DNA from 4 places in the Mesorhizobium sp. M0621 genome. Region 2 is predicted to be linked to each of the others. Evidence: riboswitches for the same ligand, from Rfam matches in the RefSeq annotation. Region 2 holds a riboswitch; each other region holds the start of a gene.

Region 1 (5,075 bases), on a different contig from region 2:
CGCAGATTCGCTTGAGGCGCAGAAAGCCTACATTTCGCAGTTGAAACTTGGCGGAGCAAAGCTAGTTATCGGCGTCGATCGGCTCGACTACACCAAGGGCATCGACAATCGGATTAAAGCTTTCGATCTGCTGGCAGTCGAGCCGCAACGTGTCTCGCTCTTGCAAATCGCAACTCCCTCACGTGGCGACATCCAAGCGTACAGCGAATATCGGCGCGACGTCGAAAGACTCGTCAATCAAGTCAACAACCGGCATGGCACGGACGAGTGGATGCCGATTATCTATGAGAACAGGTCGTTCACCCAAGCTGAGATAGCGGGTCTTTGCAGAGCCGCGCGTGTTTGCGTTGTGACGCCGTTGCGCGATGGCATGAATCTTGTGGCGAAAGAATACATTGCTGCACAAGATCCGAGCGACCCTGGCGTTCTGGTGTTATCGAAGTTTGCCGGCGCGGCCGAAGACTTCGGCGAGGACGCCCTGCTGGTAAATCCGAGGCTCTCCGACGAGATAGCTACCGCGATCTCAAGAGCGGCCAGCATGCCGCGCGAAGAACGCATCCAACGCTGGCGGAGGATGATGGACAAACTTGAAGCGTATACGATCCACCATTGGTCAGCGGACTTCGTTCGGCAACTGGACAGCAGCCGGGTTACGGTCCCTGCGGATCACTTCCACTATGTTGGCTTGGGCTGGATCAGCGAGGCCCAAATGCCTTCGTATCGGACCGAGCCAGAATTGCACACCGCGCTGACGCGTGCACTGGATAAAAACTGGGTCCTGCCGATCGTATGATGCAGAATATGAAGCACGCGAGCTTTGCCTGCATTTGCGCATCCCTCAATGCCGAGCGCTTGGAGAGAGAGATACTTATCCTGACCGCCTGAATGCGGCTTAAGCGGCTTATCGGGACCACAGTCGGGCTTTGCATCAGACCCTTGAGCCAGGCTCCGTCAGTGTGGTCTCTTGCCGCCGAGCGGAGTCATCACGATTGCCTAGTCACCCGTGATGACGACTGGCGTGCCAATTCCCCTCGGACCACGGTTTGGCGCTCACTCCGAGAAAACCGCTTCTACCACGCACGCACGGCTTGCGGCCGCATCGTTAAACATCGCCACCAATGCGATCTTCTGCATTCTAGAGCGTTTCATATTTTGACGGAAGCGTAGCCTGCGTTTTCGAAGTAGTTCTTGCATTCGGCTGCCTCGATGGTTTCGACGAGGTGGCCGATGTGGCGCCACGTGTCCTCGACGGTGCGTTTCTGAGCTTGTCGCATCCAGTGTTTGATCTTGGCGAAGGCCTGCTCGATCGGATTGAGGTCCGGCGAGTAGGGCGGCAGATACCAAAGCCTGGCGCCGGCAGCTTTGATCGTCTGCCTGATGGCCGCCGACTTATGGCTTCCCAGGTTATCCATGACCACGATGTCGCCGGGCTTCAGCACGGTGATGAGCTGCTGCTCGACATAAGCACGGAAGCATTGGCCGTTGATCGGTCCGTCGAAGATGCAAGGTGCTGCGAGCCGGTCCCAGCGTAGTGCACCGAGGAAGGTCAGCGTGCGCCAGTGGCCGTGTGGAGCCAAGCCGCGCAGCCGTTTGCCTTTCGGCCCCCAACCTCGCAGTGGAGCCATGTTGGTCTTGATCCAGGTCTCATCGATGAAGACCAGGCACTGTGGATCGAGACCGCTTTGCCAAGAGCGCCATCGCTGGCGCCTGCGGGCAATATCGGCACCGCCTGCTCAAGGGCGAACAGAGTTTTTTTTGAAGCTCAGGCCTTCGCGGCGCAGGAACAGCCACACCGTATTGTGCGAGACCTTGACCCCGCGAGCATCCAGCTCGTCCTTCAGCCGACGCAGCGTCAGTTCAGAGGTCTGATTAAGCCGCTCCATAATGAAGGCCCGATGCGGCTCAAGGACGCGCTTGCGATGTCCGCCCATCTTGCCCGGCGCCACCGAGCCAGTGGCACGGTAACGCTGCGACCACTTCACTACAGAGGAAACCGCAACGCCAAAGCGCGAGGCAACCGCACGGCAGGTCTCCCCGTCGCCAACCGCCGCTACTGCACGCTCACGAAGGTCATTTGAAAGCGCTCGCGTCATCAGATGCTGGCCTCCAATCCAGCCAGCATCTTGAATCACAAACATCCGGCTTTGGGAATCCTACGATTCTCTCAAAATAGGAATCGCTCTAATGACGTTGTCACGCGCTTGAAGTCTTGTCCGAAATCCTTCATCGGCGACCTGCGAGGGATGTCGCAGCCCGACAGGGATCCATTAGTTGGACAATGGTGGCAGCGGAGCAGCGCCGCCAATGGGCGACTGAATATTTCACAATGTTAGACAAGCGTAAAAGCGAAATCACATAACGACATAAACATTTCGTTATGCGTCATTGACAAAAGAGCGGACTGCTGTGATTGTCTGCGTGTCGTGGTCCTCGCGTGCGGCGCTGCCGCAGCGGAGCTAAGAGGGAAGCCGGTGCAATGCCGGCGCTGCCCCCGCAACTGTTAGCGGCGAGCCAACCCCACTCATGTCACTGAGGCGAATACCCTCAGGAAGGCGGGTAGAGGCTATGACCCCGCGAGCCAGGAGACCTGCCACGGCGAATTACGTCCACGGGCGGGGTGTCTCGGTGGCGCTGCAAGCCGGCGTTCGTGCCGGCCTGCTAGCGCCTTCCTTGTCATCGGCGCCCCAACCATCGGGGTATGACATGACTGACTCTCAGGAAATTCCTGTAGCAACGCTCGGCGTGCCGCGCTTCGGTCGTCGGCGAGAGCTGAAATTCGCGCTTGAAAGCTACTGGTCCGGAACATCGTCCGCTGGCGACCTTCTCACGACGTCGAAGGCGCTCCGTGCCGCTAGCTGGGAAGAGCAGCGCGATCGCGGCGTGTCGAAAATCCCGTCGAACGACTTCTCGCTTTACGACCATGTGCTCGACACCGCAGCCATGGTCGGGGCCGTTCCATCCCGTTTCGGCTGGAATAGCGGCGAGGCCCCACTTGACATCTACTTCGCAATGGCGCGCGGCAACCAGGGTCAGACGGAGGATTGTGGACACGCTGGTCACCAGGAGGAGGCTCATGGACCTGGTGTAACCGCGATGGAAATGACCAAGTGGTTTGACACCAACTACCACTACATTGTGCCGGAACTCGATGATGATCAGACGTTCGCCCTCTCGTCATCGAAGCCGGTCGATTACTTCCTCGAGGCTAAAGCTCTCGGCATTCACACACGCCCAGTCATCCTTGGACCCATCACCTTCCTCAAGCTGGCGAAATCGCCTGCCGAGGGGTTCGGTCCCATCGCGCTCCTACCGCGGCTGCTGCCCGTTTACGAGCAAGTCCTGCAGAAGCTGAAGCTGTCGGGAGCCGACTGGGTGCAGATCGATGAGCCAGCGCTTGTCCTCGATCTGAACCCGAACGAACGAGCTGCGTTCGAATTCGCCTATGGCCAGCTGTCGAAAGCCGCGCCCGAGCTGAAGATCATGCTGGCTACGTATTTCGGGTCGCTGGGAGACAATCTCGAAACCGCGGTTTCTCTGCCCCTGGCCGGGCTGCATATTGATCTCGTGCGCGCTCCCGAGCAGCTGGAAACGGGGGGTCGGCTCGCTCCGAAGGATCTGGTGCTCTCGCTTGGCTTGATCGATGGCCGCAACGTCTGGCGTGCGAACCTGCCCGCCATTCTCGACCGCATCAAACCGATCGTCGCCGGCTGGCCCTTGGACCGCGTCGAGATCGCGCCTTCTTGCTCGATGCTGCATGTGCCGATTGATCTGCGCATGGGGACGGAACTCGACGCCGACATCAGGTCGTGGCTCGCCTTCGCGGCCCAGAAGACCGACGAGCTGGTCTTGCTGGCCCGGGCCCTGTCCCAAGGCAGGGATGCGGTGGCAGGCGCGTTGAAAGCGTCTGCCGAGGCTGCCGCCACGCGCGTGACATCCACGAGGATCCATGACCCGCTTGTTCAGGGGCGGATCGCTAGCATTGAGGACAGCGCGAATCGACGAGAGAGCGCTTTTGGCGAGCGCTCCAGAGTCCAAGCCGGCTCACTCGGGCTGCCGCCGTTCCCGACGACGACCATCGGGTCCTTCCCGCAGACGCCGCAGGTACGCAAGGCGCGGGCCGCTCATGCGAAGGGCCAGCTGAGCTATGTCGACTATGAGACGTTCCTGAAGAAGGAGATCGAGGCTGCAATTCGCTGGCAGGAAGAGATCGGGCTGGACGTGCTGGTGCACGGTGAGTTCGAGCGAAACGACATGGTACAGCATTTCGGCGAGCAGTTGTCCGGCTTCGCGCTCACCCAGCATGCCTGGGTACAAAGCTATGGGTCGCGCTACGTGCGTCCCCCCATCATTTTCGGCGACGTATCGAGGCGCAATCCGATGACAGTGCGCTGGTGGCAATTCGCCCAGTCGCTTACGGAAAAGCCCGTGAAGGGAATGCTCACAGGCCCAGTCACCATTCTCAACTGGTCTTTTGTTCGCGACGACGTACCCCGCTCCGAAGCCTGCCGCCAGATCGCGCTCGCCATCCGCGACGAAGTGACGGATCTCGAAAGATCCGGCGCAAGGATGGTCCAGATCGATGAGGCCGCGTTTCGCGAAGGATTGCCACTGCGCCAATCTGACTGGAAAGTCTATCTCGACTGGGCTGTCGAATGTTTCCGGATCGCTTCAACGGGTGTAAAGGACGCGACTCAAATTCATACCCACATGTGCTATTCGGAGTTCAACGAGATCATTCACGCGATTGCTGGAATGGATGCGGATGTCATTTCGATTGAGACGTCGCGCTCGAAGATGGAACTGTTGGACGCCTTCACGAGCTCCAAATATCCGAACGAAATCGGTCCCGGCGTCTATGATATTCACTCACCACGCGTCCCGGAAGTCGGCGAGATTTCGGACTTAGTCATGCTTGCCCGCGAGCGACTGTCCGACGGCCAACTGTGGATAAACCCGGACTGTGGCCTCAAAACACGCAAATGGGAGGAGGTCCGCCCTGCCCTCATGAACATGGTCGCTGCAGCACGCGCGCTCCAGCAGAAAATGCAGGCGTAAGACTTCTCTTCCTCACCGTG
Region 2 (5,075 bases):
GGTTGGTTCCTCGACAAAGGACGATTCGACAATTACATACGAAGCGTATGAATATTAAATAGGAGCATACGCCGCGTATGTCAATTGGCATACGAAGCGTATGTGGATAGGTCCAGAAGCCATGCACAAACCCCGCAAGGAGATGATTGCCGAGACGCGCGCCAAGCTGATCGCGGCCGCCCGCCATGCCTTTGGCACGATCGGCTATGCCGAAGCGTCGATGGATGATTTCACGGCATCGGCCGGGCTGACACGCGGCGCGCTCTATCACCATTTCGGCGACAAGAAGGGGCTTCTGGAGGCGGTTATCGCCGAAATCGATGCGGAAATGGCGGCCCGGGTGAATGAGGTCGCGTCGAGAGCGCCAACCCGCTGGCAACACTTCGTCGACGAATGCACGACCTATATCGAAATGGCGCTGGAGCCGGAAATCCAGCGCATCATGTTCCGCGACGGTCCGGCCGTGCTGGGTGATCCCGCACAATGGTCGAATGCCAATGCCTGCGTCGGTTCAATGACCGATCATTTGACCGCGCTGCAGGGGGAGGGGGTGGTCGTCCCGAGCGTCGACCCCGACACCGCCGCGCGTCTGATCAACGGCGCCAGCAGCCAGGCGGCGCAACGGATCGCCAGTTCGAACGACCCCGAAGCGACATCGAAGAAGGTGGTGGCGGCGTTCAAGCAGCTGCTTGAGGGCCTGCTCAAAAAGCCGGATCCGAGCTCGAATTGAAGCCCCGTTGGCCGCCCTGCGCCATAGGGCTCCGAACTCAAAAGACCTGACGACCGCCAGTTCGGCGGTGTCGGCTTTGTGCCGACAGCTTTCACGATAGGAATTTTTTCTTGACTCCGTGCCCTCAGCTATGGTACACATTCAATCCATGGTGCTGATTTGCGCCAGTGACCCGCCGCACAGGCGGATTTTTCGTTCCCGTCAGCCAACGCGCCGGCGAGGGCTCCCAAGGAACCTGTTAACCCGAGTTCGTAGCCCTGCGGCGCCACGGCCGGCAATTGACAATCGCCGGGTTGGGTTCATCCTCTCCCACCATCTCTGAGCGGAGATTCGGGGGCATGTGGGATTTCGATATCGGCAGGTCGGTGTCCATCATGATGCGAACCTGGCCGTTCATTGTCTTTCGCATGATCGTCTATTTCGGCATCACGCTGGCCTACATCATGGCGACCGGCACGGGCGCTAGCGTCGGCTATGGCGTCGGCCATATCTCCACCGATCCCGACGGGCCGCTGTCCTTTGCCTTGTGGGGCGGCGTGGTCGGTTTCGGCGTCGTCTCGATCGCCGTTTACTGGATCCGCGAATACATCCTCTATGTCGTCAAGGCCGGCCATATCGCCGTGATGGTCCATCTGATCGACGGCCGCGACATTCCCGGCGGCCAGGACCAGATCGCCTACGCCAAGGATATCGTGACCCAGCGTTTTGCCGAGGCCAATATCCTTTTCGTCGTCGACCAGCTGGTCAAGGGCGCTATCCGCGCCATCACCGGCCTGCTCGGCGGCATCGCCGCCTTCCTGCCGATCCCGGGCCTGAGCGGCTTGGTCTCCTTCATCAACACGGTGATCCGCCTGTCGCTGACCTATGTCGACGAGATCATCCTCGGCTACAACATACGCATCAATTCGTCCTCGCCGTTCGAGACGGCGCGCCAGGGTGTCGTGCTCTATGCCCAGAACGGCAAGGTCATGGTCAAGAACGCCGTCTGGCTGGCGGTTATCATGTGGGGCGTATCCTTTGTCATCTTCCTGCTGATGCTGGCGCCGGCCGCCGCCATTCTTTTCCTGATGCCAGGGCAATTGGCGGGCTGGGCCTTCGTGCTCGCCATCGTCTTCGCCTGGGCCTTCAAGGCGGCGTTCATCGAGCCCTTCGCCATCGCTTGCCTGATGCAGGTCTATTTCAAGACCATCGCGGGCCAGGTGCCAGATCCGGCCTGGGACGCCCGGCTGGCCGAGGCATCGTCGAAGTTCAGGGAGCTCAGGGACAAGGCGCTGGCCTCCTTCGGCGGCTCGCGCTGGGGACCGGCCGGCGCGACACCCTGATCAGCGAGGCTTGACGGCGCGGCAGCAACGGTGTTGAGGCGCGCCACGGTCGATTTGAGCAGCGCTTCACCTTGCCCGGAAAAAGTCTCGCTCATGATCAGCTCCGGCAGCGGCAGCCGCCGTCCCCAGCCATGCGTTTCGAGGTCGGGCTTTGGCGCGAACTCCGAGACGCGGCCGACGCAGAGATAGGCGACCGGCGTCACATGATCGGGAATTGACAGCAGGCTTTTCAGCGCCTGCGCCTCGATGATGCTGACCCAGCCGACGCCGACGCCTTCGGCGCGTGCCGCCAGCCAGAAATTCTGCACCGCGCAGACCGTGCTGTAGAGGTCCATCTCCGGATTGTGCCAGCGTCCCAACGGCGAACCCTTCGAGCGCTGGCGGTCGCAGGTGATGCAGATGTTGAGCGCGCTTTCGCAGATGCCTTCCAGCTTGAGCTTACGGTAAAGCGCCTGCCGCTCTTCCTCAATTGCTGGCAATTCCTGCTCGCGCGCAGCCAGGAACAGGTCGCGCACCTTTTCCCGTCGTTCGGCATCGCGAATGACGATGAAGTTCCAAGGCTGCATGAAGCCGACCGACGGCGCGTGATGGGCGGCAAGCAGCAGCCGCGCCAGCACCTCGTCGTCGAGCCCGGTTGGCAGGAAATGACTGCGGACATCGCGCCGCGTGAACATGGCGCGATAGACCGCGTCGCGCGCATTCTGATCAAACCCGTCGCCAACAGGAACGGTCATGGTTTCCGGCATCGCTTGTCCCCTTGCGATTGCAGCAGTTTCAAACTGTCAGAGCGTACTTTGTGCGTCCAAGTGGACGCACGTCGCTCTGATGTCGTCCGCCTGACCATGCGGATGACGATGCCTGCCAGGCCGGTCTTCTGGCTTGGGATCAACCCGCGTCCGGTGCCTTCCCGTCATCGACAGTGGCGTATACCGGCGCGGTCCCCCTTACAGCGTTGGGCACGCCACGGAGTTCAACCGTGTTCCCGATTCTCCCGTTTGCACGGGCACCAGGCAGTGCCAAGAACCTTACGCCGAAGCGCTGCCCACGCCAATGCCTGCGGCGACACGAATGGACGCAGGCGCGATTTTCCCCAGTCATCGGCCGCCTGTGCATGGCCTTTGTCGATCCGGGTCACTAGATTAGGACGATGGCCACTCGTCTCTACACCCATCCGATCTTCCTCGAGCACATCACGCCGCCGGGCCATCCGGAGCGGCCGGACCGCTTGCGCGCCATCGAGCGCGTGCTTGACGACGAAGCCTTTGCCGCGCTCGATCGTATCCAGGCGCCGGAAGGCGACGAGGCCACCATCCTCTACGCGCATCCCGCCGATTTCGTCGCCCGCGTGCGGGCCGCCATTCCTGACGAGGGTATTGCCCGCATCGACGCCGACACCACCGCCAGCCCGAAAAGCTGGCAGGCGGCGATCACCGCGATCGGTGCCGCCAACGCCGCCGTCGACGACGTCTTTGAAGGCCGCGCCGACAATGTCTTCGTCGCCGCCCGGCCGCCTGGCCACCACGCCGAAAAGACCACGGCGATGGGCTTTTGCCTGTTCAACACCGCGGCGATCGCGGCGCGCTATGCGCAGAAGAAACACGGCGTCGAGCGCGTTGCCGTCGTCGACTGGGACGTGCATCACGGCAACGGCACGCAGGATATTTTCTGGGACGATCCGTCGGTGCTCTATTGCTCGACGCACCAGATGCCGCTCTACCCCGGCACCGGCGCGAAGAACGAAATCGGCGCCGGCAATATCGTCAACGCACCATTGGCGCCGCAGACCGGCAGCGAGGTTTTTCGCGATGCCTTCCTATCACGCGTGCTGCCGGCGCTCGACAATTTCGCGCCCGACCTGATCGTCATTTCGGCCGGGTTCGACGCGCACCACCGCGATCCGCTGGCCGAGATCAACCTGACCGAGGATGATTTCGACTGGGCGACGGGCCAGTTGATGCAGCGCGCGGCGCGCCACAGCGGCAACCGGCTCGTCAGCCTGCTCGAGGGTGGCTACGATCTGCAGGGATTGGCATTTTCGGTCGCCGCCCATGTCGGGCGACTGATGAAAGGATGAATGATGGCTGGTGAGACCAACGAAGACGTCAAGGCGATGAGCTTCGAACAGGCACTCGACGCGCTGGAGAAGATCGTCGATGATCTGGAGCGTGGCGATGTGCCGCTAGACCAGTCGATCCGGATCTACGAGCGCGGCGAGGCACTGAAGGCGCATTGCGACCGGCTGCTGAAGGCCGCCGAGGACAAGGTCGAGAAGATCAGGCTGTCGCGCGACGGCAAGCCGGTTGGAACAGAGCCGCTTGACGCGGATTGAGGCAGTCCGAACGATGGTCTTGCCTCACCGGTTTTTGGACATGATCATGATCGAGGATAGAACGCGTCCCGATTGAAAACGCTCCAGGACAAGAGGAGATACGGAAACGATGTGCAGAAACATCAAGACCCTCTTCAATTTTGATCCGCCTGCAACCAATGACGAAGTCCGCGATGCGGCCCTTCAGTTCGTCCGCAAGCTGAGCGGAACGACGCGGCCTTCGAAGCAGAACCAGCATGCCTTCGACCACGCGGTCGAAGCCATCGCGGCATCGGCGCGCGAACTGCTCGATTCTCTCGAAACCCACCAGCATCCGCGCAATCGCGAAGAGGTGGCGGCCAAGCTGCGGGCAAAGGCGGCGATCCGCTTTGCCTGACGCGGCCCGGGCAGGCATTGCCCGTTGACAAGGAGAGTTCATGAGCTTCTTCCCGGGGAAAGACCCTGAAGTCGGCGACGCCTTCGCCAGCGACCAGATCGAACTGATGGTCATCCCGAACGCCAAGGACATTGGCGGCTTTCAGGTGCGCCGCGCCCTGCCGACCGCCAAGAGGCGGCTGGTCGGACCCTTCATCTTCTTCGACCGCATGGGCCCGGCGATTCTGCGCGCCGGCCAGGCGCTCGATGTCCGTCCCCATCCGCATATCGGTCTGTCGACGGTCACCTATCTGTTCGACGGCAGGATCAGGCATCGCGA
Region 3 (5,075 bases), on a different contig from region 2:
CGGCCCATATGGCCGAACCAGCCCTCGCGGCTCGACCGCTCCTCGATCATGAAGCCGAGCGACAGGCCGGGCATCCGGCTGCCGAGCAGTTCAAGTTCCTTGCGGAAGATGATCTCTTCCGGACGGCGCGCGCAGTTGACGAAGCCGACATCGGTCCATGGCGCACAGTCGTTCAGCCAGCGCAGCATCGACATCATCGGCGTCACGCCGGAACCGGCGGAGATGAACAGATATTTCGCCGCCGGGTGGCTGTGCAGCGAAAAGTCGCCGGTCGGCCCGTAAGCCTTGACGTGCGATCCGGGCGTCAGATGGTCGAACATCCAGCGCGTGCCGATGCTGCCGGCCTGCGCCTTCACCGTCACCGCGATCGAGAACGGCCGCGATGGCGAGGACGACAGCGTGTAGGTGCGCATCAGCGGCCCGTCGGCGGCCGGCAGTTCCAGCGTCAAGAACTGGCCCGGCTTGTAGCGGAACCAGGTCTGGTTGTCGGAGCGGAAGGTGAAGGTCTTGACGTCAGGCGCCTCGTCGCTGACGCCGATCACCTCCAGCACCTGCAGCCGGTCGTTCCAGGGCGTCATCTGGTCGAGATGGCGATAGAGGCCAAGATCCGTCACCGCATTCATCCTCTTGTCTCTTTTGTTTTGTGCATGATCCAAAGCCTAGGCGACGCTGCGCAGGGCCGGCCGACCGCCTTCCGCGAGGCGCGGGCCGATGAACGACGCGTACCATTCGACGAACTGGATCACGCCACCCTCATGCAGCTCCGAATAGGGGCCTGGTTCATAGGCGGGCGACAGGATGCCGAAGGCGTTTTCCTCGACGATGCGGCGGTCCTGGTCGTTGGTCTCGGTCCAGACATGGGTGAGATCTTTGATGGTGTAGTCGACCCCCTCGACCGCATCCTTGTGCACCAGCCACTTCGTCGTCACCGCCGTTTCCGTGGCGCTGATCGGCAACACCCGGAACGTCACCGCGTGATCGATGAGGATGTGGTTCCAGGTCGTCGGGTAGTGATAGTGCATCAAGGTGCCGATCCGGTCGGCGGAGACAGTGTCGGAGAGGTTCTTCTCCACCGCCCGCTTGCCGGTCATGGTGTAGCTGACGGCATCGCGCAGCAACGGCGCGCGGGTGGCGCGGTACTGTCCGGCCGGATCGATGCGAAATTTGCTCGGCAGGCCTGATGCCTCGCACTTAGCCCAATGCGCGACCATTTCGGGGTCGCTGTCGGCGCCGTTGACGCCGGTTACGGTCGGCGCTTCGGGGAAGGTCTTGCACAGCTCGGGATGATTGGCGACACAGTGATAGCACTCGCGATTGTTTTCCCAGACCAGCTTCCAGTTGCCCTTCTCGATGATCGTGCTCTCGAAGGCGATCTTTGCTTCGCGCAACCGGTGCGGCAAAAGATAAGGTTCGATCATCGCCCGCATCGGCGCGAAATCGGCGGGCTCCCTGGCAAGGCAGATGAAGATGTAGCCGCCGACGCTCTCGCAGGCGACTGGCTTCAGGCTGAACTCACTCTTGTCGAAACCGTCGGCCATCTGGCGGGCAAACAGCAGGCGGCCGTCGAGCTCATAGGTCCACTGGTGATAGGGGCAGACGAGCTTTGCCGCCGTACCCCTCTCGGTATTGCAGACGCGGCTGCCGCGGTGGCGGCAGGAATTGTGGAAGGCGTTGATCTTGCCTTGCTGATCGCGGACAAGGACGACCGGATAGTCGCCGATCTGCACGGTGATGTAGCTGCCCGGCTTCGGCAGTTCGCAATCGTGGCCGATGAACAGCCAATCGCGATACCAGATCAGCTCCATATCGAGCTTGAAGTAGTCCGGATCGGTATAGAAGGGCTGTTCTAGCGAAAAGCCTTGCCGGCGGCTGTTCAAGAGCCTCAGCATGTCGTTGCGAGTTTCCATGTCCTGTCCTCGTTTCTAAGGACTGAACTGGTGGTGACGGAGGAAGGATTGGACACAGGCCGGCGATGCGCCGGACATGCACTATCCACCTCTTGACCGCCCACCGCGATCAGTCGAGTTCAATGATCTCGGGCTGGTTTCCGGGCTCTGGAGTTGTCCTTGCGGACCATCGCGACACCTTCCCAGGCAGTTGCCCAGTGGTCTCCCGTTGCGACTTGAACTCCACCACCGTTGCGGGGGCAGCGCCGGATTCTGACCGGCTTCCCAATTCTCCGCCTCGTCGTCACGAAGTGGCACCTGAGATGATATGATCTAACCACGATCGCGGACGCGCCATCGGCATGAAAACGACATCGTATCCATGCGGCGCGACACGGATGCGAAACGTTCCGAGGCGGCCATTTCCCATTTGCAATCTCCTCGAAACCGACCCCTCACTCGGGGTCAAAAAAGTTAACAGTTTCGAAAAGTGACTATTAGCTCTTTCTAAAATCGAACCGAACGGTTCGTTTCTGTTGACGGTGCGTGCAGGACGGTGTGAACGCTGGGCCCTCGAAACAGTTGGTGATCAAGCGGGCGGTTTTACTTAAATCATTGAAAAATATAAGTAAAAAGTGGCGCGTAGAAGCCCTTGGCACAATTTCAAGTGGCGGACTCATGGTCCACACGAAACAACTTCGTGATTGGAAAAGGCGAGGATGCCCTCCCACATCGGGGCTGTCCGAACGACGCGATTTCTTCCCAAGACACGCCGCTAGACGGACGGGAAAAATACTGGAGTACACAAAATGAAAAAGATCATTCTCACTGCCGCCGCCCTTCTGGCGATTTCCGGCAGCGCCTTCGCTAATGGTAGCGACCACTACGGTTCGAACGCCGCGGCAGCCACTGCTGTCGACAGCTCGTCCACGGCTTCGGTCAAGAAGTCGGAACCGGCTGCTCAGACGCCTGCCCAGGGCAGCGACCGTAATCTCTTCGGCAACAACTAAAAGCCGATTACCGGCAGACGGCGGGCTTGCCCGTCGCCCTGGCAAAATTCAAAAATCAGGAGACTTGAAATGAAGAAGATCCTTATTGCCGCCGCCGCCGTTCTGGCCATCACCGGCAGTGCCTTCGCCGGCAGCGACAATTTTGGCTCCAATGGCGCCAACCAGCCTGCCACCACCGCCACCGACAGCTCGTACACGGCTTCCACCCAGAAGTCGGAGCCGGCCACGCAGGCGCCTGTCAACCATGGCAGCGACCGCAATCTGTTCGGCAACAACTAACATCCGACCAAACCAACATCAGACATCGATGCGGCGGGTTAACCCGCCGCATCGAATTCGAAAATACGGAGTATCAAAAATGAAGAAGATTGTTCTTACTGCCGCCGCTGTTCTGATTGCCGCCGGCAGCGCCTATGCCCGCAACGACAACGTTGGCGGAACCGACATCAACAAGCAGGCGACCGTCAACGTCGACACTTCGCACACGGGCTCGATCCGCAAGAGCGAATCGCCTGTCTACAAGCTGCTCAATTCGTCGGGCGATGTACCGAAGTCAGCCCCTCAGGGCAGCGATCGGAATCTCTTCGGCCGCTAACAGCCGAAGCTGATCTTCACAAAAAGAGCAGCGGGCCCTAGCCCGCCGCTCTTTCATGTTGTCGACGCATAATCTAATCCTGCCTCGTCTCAAGCCGCCTTCGCTTCCGCTTCGTGAAGGGCGAAGGACCGCCCGTCCGTATCGAAGATGTGAAGGTCTTCGCCATTGGCGCTCAGCCGCAATGTCGAGCCGCGCTTGACTTCGACATTGCCAGGCAGCTTGGTCACCAACGGCAGGTCGGCGCGGCCGATGTCGACATAGACAAGCTGAACCTCGCCGAGCTGCTCGACATAGTCGACCGTCCCTTCGAACAGATAGTCCGCACCGCTGGCGATGATCAAATCCTCCGGCCGCACGCCGAAGCTCACCGCGGCACCCTTTGCCGAAGCAGGCGTCGTGATCGGCACGGTTGCCTTGCGCCCGCCAACATGGCTGACGACGGTCGGATTTCCGGTCTTGTCGATGGTCGCGGGCAAGATGTTCATGGCCGGCGAGCCGATGAACTGGGCGACGAACAGATTGCCGGGCTTCTTGTAGAGATCCATCGGCGTGCCGACCTGTTCGATATGGCCGTCCTTGAGCACCACGATGCGGTCGGCCAGCGTCATCGCCTCGACCTGGTCGTGGGTGACGTAGATCATGGTCGTGGCGGGCATCGATTCCTTGAGCTTGGCGATCTCGATACGGGTGGCAACGCGAAGTGCGGCGTCGAGGTTCGACAGCGGCTCGTCGAACAAGAACACCTTCGGGTTGCGCACGATGGCGCGGCCGATGGCGACGCGCTGGCGCTGTCCGCCCGACATCGCCTTGGGCAAGCGGTCGAGATATTTCGTCAACTGCAGGATTTCCGCCGCCTGGCGCACGCGCCGGTCGATCTCGGCCTTGTTCTCCTTCCCGATCTTCATCGAGAACGCCATGTTGTCGTAGACGGTCATGTGCGGGTAGAGCGCGTAGGACTGGAACACCATGGCGATGCCCCGTTTCGAAGGCGGCACGTCGTTCACGACCTCGCCGGCTATTCTGAGTTCGCCGGAGGTGATTTCCTCGAGCCCGGCGATCGACCTCAGCAATGTCGACTTGCCGCAGCCCGACGGGCCGACAAAGACGATGAATTCGCCCGACTTGATATCGAGGTCGATGCCGTGGAGAATGTTCAGATTGCCGTAGGACTTCTTCACTTGCCTTAGCGTGACATCGGCCATTGGTTTCCTCCAGTGATTTGAAATTCAGTCGACGCGCCCGAACCAGGCGCCGTAGCCGCCAAGCTCGATGGAACCAGTGCTTGCCTGCCCCGAAAATCCGTGCCCGGGCAAAGGTTGCAGCGATCGGCCGCCAAGGTCAACCTCGGTTGGCCTTGCGCCCAGATTGAAGACGCAGACGATCTGCTCGTTGCCGGCGCGGCGCGTGAAGGCGACGGTGTCGCCCTCGCTTTCGATGAAGGTGATATCGCCCTTGGCCAGCGCTGGATGGGCGCGCCGGAAGCTGAGAAAGCGCCGGTAGTGCTCGAGCAGCGAGGTCTCGTCACCCTGCTGGACATTGACCGCTTGCGACAGATGCTTGGCCGGTACCGGCAGCCAGGGCTTT
Region 4 (5,075 bases), on a different contig from region 2:
CCGCCGCGCGCCGCCTTGGGGTGGGGGGGGGCTAAACGCGGCCCCGCGCGCCCCCCCCCCGGGCTCCTTTTGGCGGCGGGCCCGCCGCGCCCCGCCCCCCCCACCGCCGATGAGGAAGGTCAGTGCCTTGCTGTCAGGCAAAGCTGTCGCGCAGGCTGGTCGCCGTACCGGTAAAGCGGCCATGCACCACGCCGACGACCGCGCCGAGCACCAGCCAGAACACCAGATTGGTCACTGTCACCGCCACCACGAATTGGTGATGCAACCCTTCCGGAATCGCCGTCTCGTAACTGCCGGGCTGCGGCGCGCCGACGATGTGCGGCGCGACGATCAAGGCCACGGCCAGGATCGCCAGCGGCAGCGACTTGCGGAAGGCGATCAGGCCGAGCCCGGCCGCGGTCATCGCTACGGTCGCCCACCACCAGATCTGGCGCTCGGTCAGATCGGCCGCGGGCATGGCCGGCAGTTCCGGCGGCAGGCCAAGACCCGGTGCCAGCGTGAACACGGCAAAGCCGGCCAGGCCCCAAAAGACGCCCTGCCGCCAGCCACCGATACCGCCGGCGAATTCGGAGACTGCAACCAGGATCAGCGCGAAGCCGATGCCGGTGACGATATTGGCAAGCATGCTGAAAGCGAAACGCTCAAAACCGTCGGCCGGCGCCCAGCCCTCGTCTTCGGCGGCCGGGGCGACTTCCGCTGCCGGAGCGGCAGAGCTCATGGCATTTCCCGACGGAGCGGCTGTGCTCATGGCACTGCTATCCGTTGAGGCCGGAGCGGCATGGTCATGGTGATGCCCGCCGCCGGCCTGTTCGTAGACTTCCGCCTTCAGGATCAGCGGCACGGTGGCGTAGGCCTGCAGGCAGGCAAGAACGACACCGGCCACGAGCCCTGCGATCGCCGCGATGAACACGACGTTGCGAAACAGGTTCATGATGTCAGATCCTCGTCAGTGGCAGGGAAACGCCATCGAATGGCGATAGTCGTGAGCCGCATTGTGGACCGCATCGATATGCGAGAAGCCGACAAAGCCCATCACGAAAATGCCGAGAAACGCAGCAAGCGCGAGCTGCATGAAGCGCGACTGCGAGGAGACGGAGGCGCCGAGGGAGACAGAAGCGGTAGTCATGTCTTGTCCTTTCGCCCTCCACCCGAGGGCATCGAAGTCAGTTTCCTGTCGCCGGCAGGTCTCCTGGCTCGCGGATCAGCGCCCTTCCCCACCTTCCCGAAGAAGAAATCTTCAGTGGCATATGGAGAGGACTACCGCACACAGTTGCGGGGGCAGCCACGGCATTGGGCGAAACTCGCCCTCACCGCATTCCCTCTTGGCTCCAAAATGGAACCGACGACATCAGCGACTATAGGCAGAATCCTCGCCTCCAGCAAACCAAATTCCGCCGGCAACCATCGCGAATGCGTCGTGCCAGACAACGGCCACAGGTGCCCGCAATTGACAATTTTCCTGGCCGGGTGTCGGCTGGCATCTTGATAGGAAGCCAGCCATGCAGCCCATTGCCAGCGAGCGCGATCCCTACAACGGCCTAACCCGGGCGGAAGCGACGCTGCCTTCATCGGCCTATTGGGATGCAGGCAGCTACCAAAACGATCTCGACGCCATCTGGTACAGAAGTTGGCTGCTGGTCTGCCGCGAGGCCGACCTCGCGCAACCACTGGCTTTCCGCAGATTCCGCATCGGCACGCAAGACATCGTCGTGCTGCGAGACGAGACCGGCGAGCTGCGCGCCTTCCACAACACCTGCCGCCATCGCGGTTCGCAGCTTTGCCAGGAGAGCGAAGGCCGGCTGAAGGCGCGGCTGATCACCTGCCCCTACCACGCCTGGTCCTACTCGTTGCGTGGCGACCTCGTGCGCGTGCCGTCGAAATCACTGCCGGAAGGCTTCGACAAGGCCGACCACCCGCTTTATCGGGTAGCACTCTCGGTGTGGCGCGGCTTTGTCTTCGTCAATCTGCAGGAGGACGCGACCGGTTCGGCGCAGGCATCCTTCGATCCCGCCTCCGGCGATCTCGGCAATTGGCCGCTGGAGACGCTGGTGAGCGGCCATGTGCTGCGCAAGGTGATGCACTGCAACTGGAAGGTCTTTTGGGAAAACTTCAACGAGTGCCTGCATTGCCCTGGTGTTCACAAGGACCTGTCGCGGCTGGTGCCGATCTATGGCCGCGGCCTGATGAGCCGGCACGACGACCCCGAATGGGTTCGCCACACCGACAATGACGCGCCGGAGTTTTCCGGCGGCCTGCGTGCCGGCGCCGAGACATGGTCGCGCGACGGCCAGGCGCACGGGCCGGTCTTCTCGAGCCTGACACCTGCCGAGCGCACTGCGGGCCAGACCTACGCCACCAACCTGCCGTCGATGTTCATCGTCGGCCATGTCGACTATGTCAGAACGGTAAGGCTGGTACCGCTCGGCCCCGAACAGACCGAGCTTGTCGCGGAATGGCTGTTTGCGCCCGAGGCGCTCGCCGCGACCGACATCGACAACATCGTCGCCTTCGGCACCCAGGTACTGGAGGAGGACGCAACGATCTGCGAGGTCAACCAGAGAGGCCTGCGCTCGATGCGCCACGCGGCCGGTGTGCTGATGCCCGAGGAATACGACCTGCACCACTTCCACAATTGGGTGCGCGGGCGGCACGCGGCTCTTCCGCCCAAGCCCTGAACATCACAGCGATTTCGGCAGATAGCGCCAGGTCACAAACCCGCAAACCGCCGCCAGCAGGCCGAGCGTGACGAACACCGAGCCCAGGCCGAAGAAGGCCAGCACCACCGAATAAACCAGCGGCGGCGTCAATTCGGAAAAATCGAGATAGGTGCGGTAGACCGCCGCCATCTGCGATCTTTCATAGGAGCGCACCGAGCGCATGAACGCGGTCGAGCCGAGTGCGTCGAGCGCGATGGTGAAGAACGCGCCGCCAAGCAGGAAGGCGCCGGTGAGCAGCGGCACGGTTTCGCCGACGAAGCCCGCCGCCAACAGCATGGCCGACATGGCGAAATAGGCAAATGTCATGGTCCTGCGGCCGCCGAAGCGCTTTCCTGCCTTGCCCCAGAAGATGGCCATGAACAGCAGTGCGTTGCCGGCCGAAACCAGCAAGCCACCTGCCAGCTTGCCCTCGCCGGTGATCACCATGAACAGCGGCCCATAGACGAAGAACGTCGTCCAGAAACAGGAGCGGCCGAAAGCGATCAGCCAGGCCAGCCGCAGCCTGGGCTGCGCGACGAAGCGGCCGATATTGGCGAGCGGATTGACCGGGCGTGTCTTGCCCGGACGGATCGACGGATTGTCGCCGAGCCGGTAGGTCCAGAACAGCGCCAGCAGGGCCAGGGCGAAGATCGCGACCGCGCCATGCGCGGCATAGATACCGAAGCGTGTGTAGAGGAAGATGCCGAGCGTTGGCCCGCCGGTCCAGGCCAACATCGACCATGCCATGCGCAGCGATTCGGCCTGCATGAAATCGGTCTTGCGGATGTGGTCCATGATGTAGAGGTTGAGCGTGATCGACAGCGCGCTGGCGCCCATCACACGGCACAGCATGCCGGCCAGTTGCCCGGCAAGCGTGTAGGTGACGAAGAACAGCGAGCCGATGGCCAGCAGGCAGGCGCCTGCTGTGTAGACCCAGCGCCGCGCAAAGCGGCGGATCAGCATCGGCATGAACAATGTCACCGACAGGCCGAGCATCGCCACGACGGTGTAGAGGATCGAGACGATCTGCTCGTTGTGCAGTATCTCGTAGGCCTGGATCGGGATGACGCTCGACACCGTGGCGCGGGCGAAGGATTCGACTGCATAAAGCGAGGCGAAGGTGCGCGCGTCCGCGGCCTTTAGGGCCGGAAGCCAGATCGGATGGCGCACATGGGTGGACATTGCTTCCCCAAAGCAGAATCTATCGGACCAAATCTGCCGTGGCGATCTTTGCGCCAATAAGAGGAAACCGACGCGTACCCGGCAAAAAGCGAAGTCGGCCAAAGGCTTCCCGGCCCTGGCCTAATGCGGCGCCTGATCCGGCATCCACGGCACTGTTCATGGCAAAGCTGCTGGCCTTCTTTTGTCTGGGGCAACCGTGATAGTCGTTTTGCGGGGCTGAATCAGAATGCGAGACCATGAGCATCCAAACGCCGACCGCACCCGTTCAGGATCGACCAAGGCGCATCGTCGCCATCGACATCGTGCGCGGCATCGCGCTGATCGCCATGGCGAGCTACCATTTCACCTGGGATCTGGAATTCTTCGGCTACACCGATCCCGGCCTGACCGCTTTCGGCTGGTGGAAGATCTACGCGCGCTGCATCGCCTCGACCTTCCTGTTCCTGGTCGGCGTCAGCCTGTACCTCGCCCATGGCAAGAAAATCCGCTGGAACGGCTTCTGGAAGCGTTTCGCCATGGTCGCCGGAGCCGCGATCGCGATTTCGATCATCACCCGCATCGCCACCCCGGACGGCTTCATCTTCTTTGGCATATTGCATGAGATCGCGCTCGCCAGCCTGCTGGGCCTCGCCTTCCTGCGTCTGCCGGCTTTGTTGACGCTGGCGGTTGCTGCGTTGGTCATTGCCATTCCGGTCTATTGGCGCTTCGAGGCTTTCGACCATCCATGGTTGTGGTGGGTCGGCCTGTCGGCGATCAATCCGCGTTCCAATGACTACGTTCCGCTGTTTCCGTGGTTCGGCGCCGTGCTTATAGGCATCGGCGTCACAAAGCTTGCCGCGGGCGCGGGTGTCTTGACGTGGCTGGCGAACCTCAAGTCCGGCCGCTGGGCCAACCCGCTGGTCTTCATCGGCCGGCACGGCCTGGCCTTCTACCTGATCCATCAGCCGCTGCTGATCGGCTGCGTGTGGCTGTTCTCGCAGATCATGCCGGCACAGGTCGAAACGCCGCAGGTGAACTTCCTGAAAACCTGCCAGCTGTCCTGCGAGCAGTCGCGCGACACCGAGTTCTGTTCGAGCTACTGTGTCTGCATGCTCGATACGCTCGAGGGCGAGGCCACGCTTGATCGGCTCTACAACAACGACCAGACTGCGGAATGGAAGGCACACCTGTCCGATCTCGCCGGCATGTGTACCGCCA

The links. A riboswitch is a leader RNA that binds a small molecule or an ion and turns the genes downstream of it on or off. The one in region 2 is predicted to bind cobalamin.
Region 1: linked by a shared signal. The riboswitch ahead of metE (5-methyltetrahydropteroyltriglutamate--homocysteine S-methyltransferase) and the one ahead of bluB (5,6-dimethylbenzimidazole synthase) in region 2 are both predicted to bind cobalamin.
Region 3: linked by a shared signal. The riboswitch ahead of NKI38_RS05500 (aromatic ring-hydroxylating oxygenase subunit alpha) and the one ahead of bluB (5,6-dimethylbenzimidazole synthase) in region 2 are both predicted to bind cobalamin.
Region 4: linked by a shared signal. The riboswitch ahead of NKI38_RS14720 (CbtB domain-containing protein) and the one ahead of bluB (5,6-dimethylbenzimidazole synthase) in region 2 are both predicted to bind cobalamin.

The regions. Positions count from the first base shown of each region.
Region 1 covers NZ_JAMYQF010000055.1:41,996-47,070, forward strand. The annotation lists gene NKI38_RS27510 (alpha,alpha-trehalose-phosphate synthase (UDP-forming)) at 1-793, shown strand, start outside; partial or broken gene NKI38_RS27515 (IS630 family transposase) at 1,146-2,138, opposite strand; cobalamin riboswitch at 2,408-2,609, shown strand; gene metE (5-methyltetrahydropteroyltriglutamate--homocysteine S-methyltransferase) at 2,704-5,055, shown strand.
Region 2 covers NZ_JAMYQF010000041.1:11,212-16,286, forward strand. The annotation lists gene NKI38_RS23720 (TetR/AcrR family transcriptional regulator) at 122-730, shown strand; gene NKI38_RS23725 (hypothetical protein) at 1,069-2,052, shown strand; partial or broken gene bluB (5,6-dimethylbenzimidazole synthase) at 2,217-2,798, opposite strand; cobalamin riboswitch at 2,900-3,078, opposite strand; gene NKI38_RS23735 (histone deacetylase family protein) at 3,200-4,126, shown strand; gene NKI38_RS23740 (exodeoxyribonuclease VII small subunit) at 4,130-4,381, shown strand; gene NKI38_RS23745 (DUF2277 domain-containing protein) at 4,491-4,757, shown strand; gene NKI38_RS23750 (pirin family protein) at 4,798-5,075, shown strand, end outside.
Region 3 covers NZ_JAMYQF010000005.1:98,889-103,963, forward strand. The annotation lists gene NKI38_RS05495 (FAD-binding oxidoreductase) at 1-623, opposite strand, end outside; gene NKI38_RS05500 (aromatic ring-hydroxylating oxygenase subunit alpha) at 660-1,907, opposite strand; cobalamin riboswitch at 2,022-2,223, opposite strand; gene NKI38_RS05505 (DUF680 domain-containing protein) at 2,696-2,896, shown strand; gene NKI38_RS05510 (DUF680 domain-containing protein) at 2,966-3,175, shown strand; gene NKI38_RS05515 (DUF680 domain-containing protein) at 3,255-3,491, shown strand; gene NKI38_RS05520 (ABC transporter ATP-binding protein) at 3,581-4,693, opposite strand; gene bglA (beta-galactosidase BglA) at 4,718-5,075, opposite strand, start outside.
Region 4 covers NZ_JAMYQF010000017.1:114,585-119,659, reverse strand. The annotation lists gene NKI38_RS14725 (CbtA family protein) at 134-931, opposite strand; gene NKI38_RS14720 (CbtB domain-containing protein) at 947-1,126, opposite strand; cobalamin riboswitch at 1,163-1,359, opposite strand; gene NKI38_RS14715 (aromatic ring-hydroxylating oxygenase subunit alpha) at 1,500-2,675, shown strand; gene NKI38_RS14710 (MFS transporter) at 2,679-3,878, opposite strand; gene NKI38_RS14705 (acetyltransferase domain-containing protein) at 4,115-5,075, shown strand, end outside.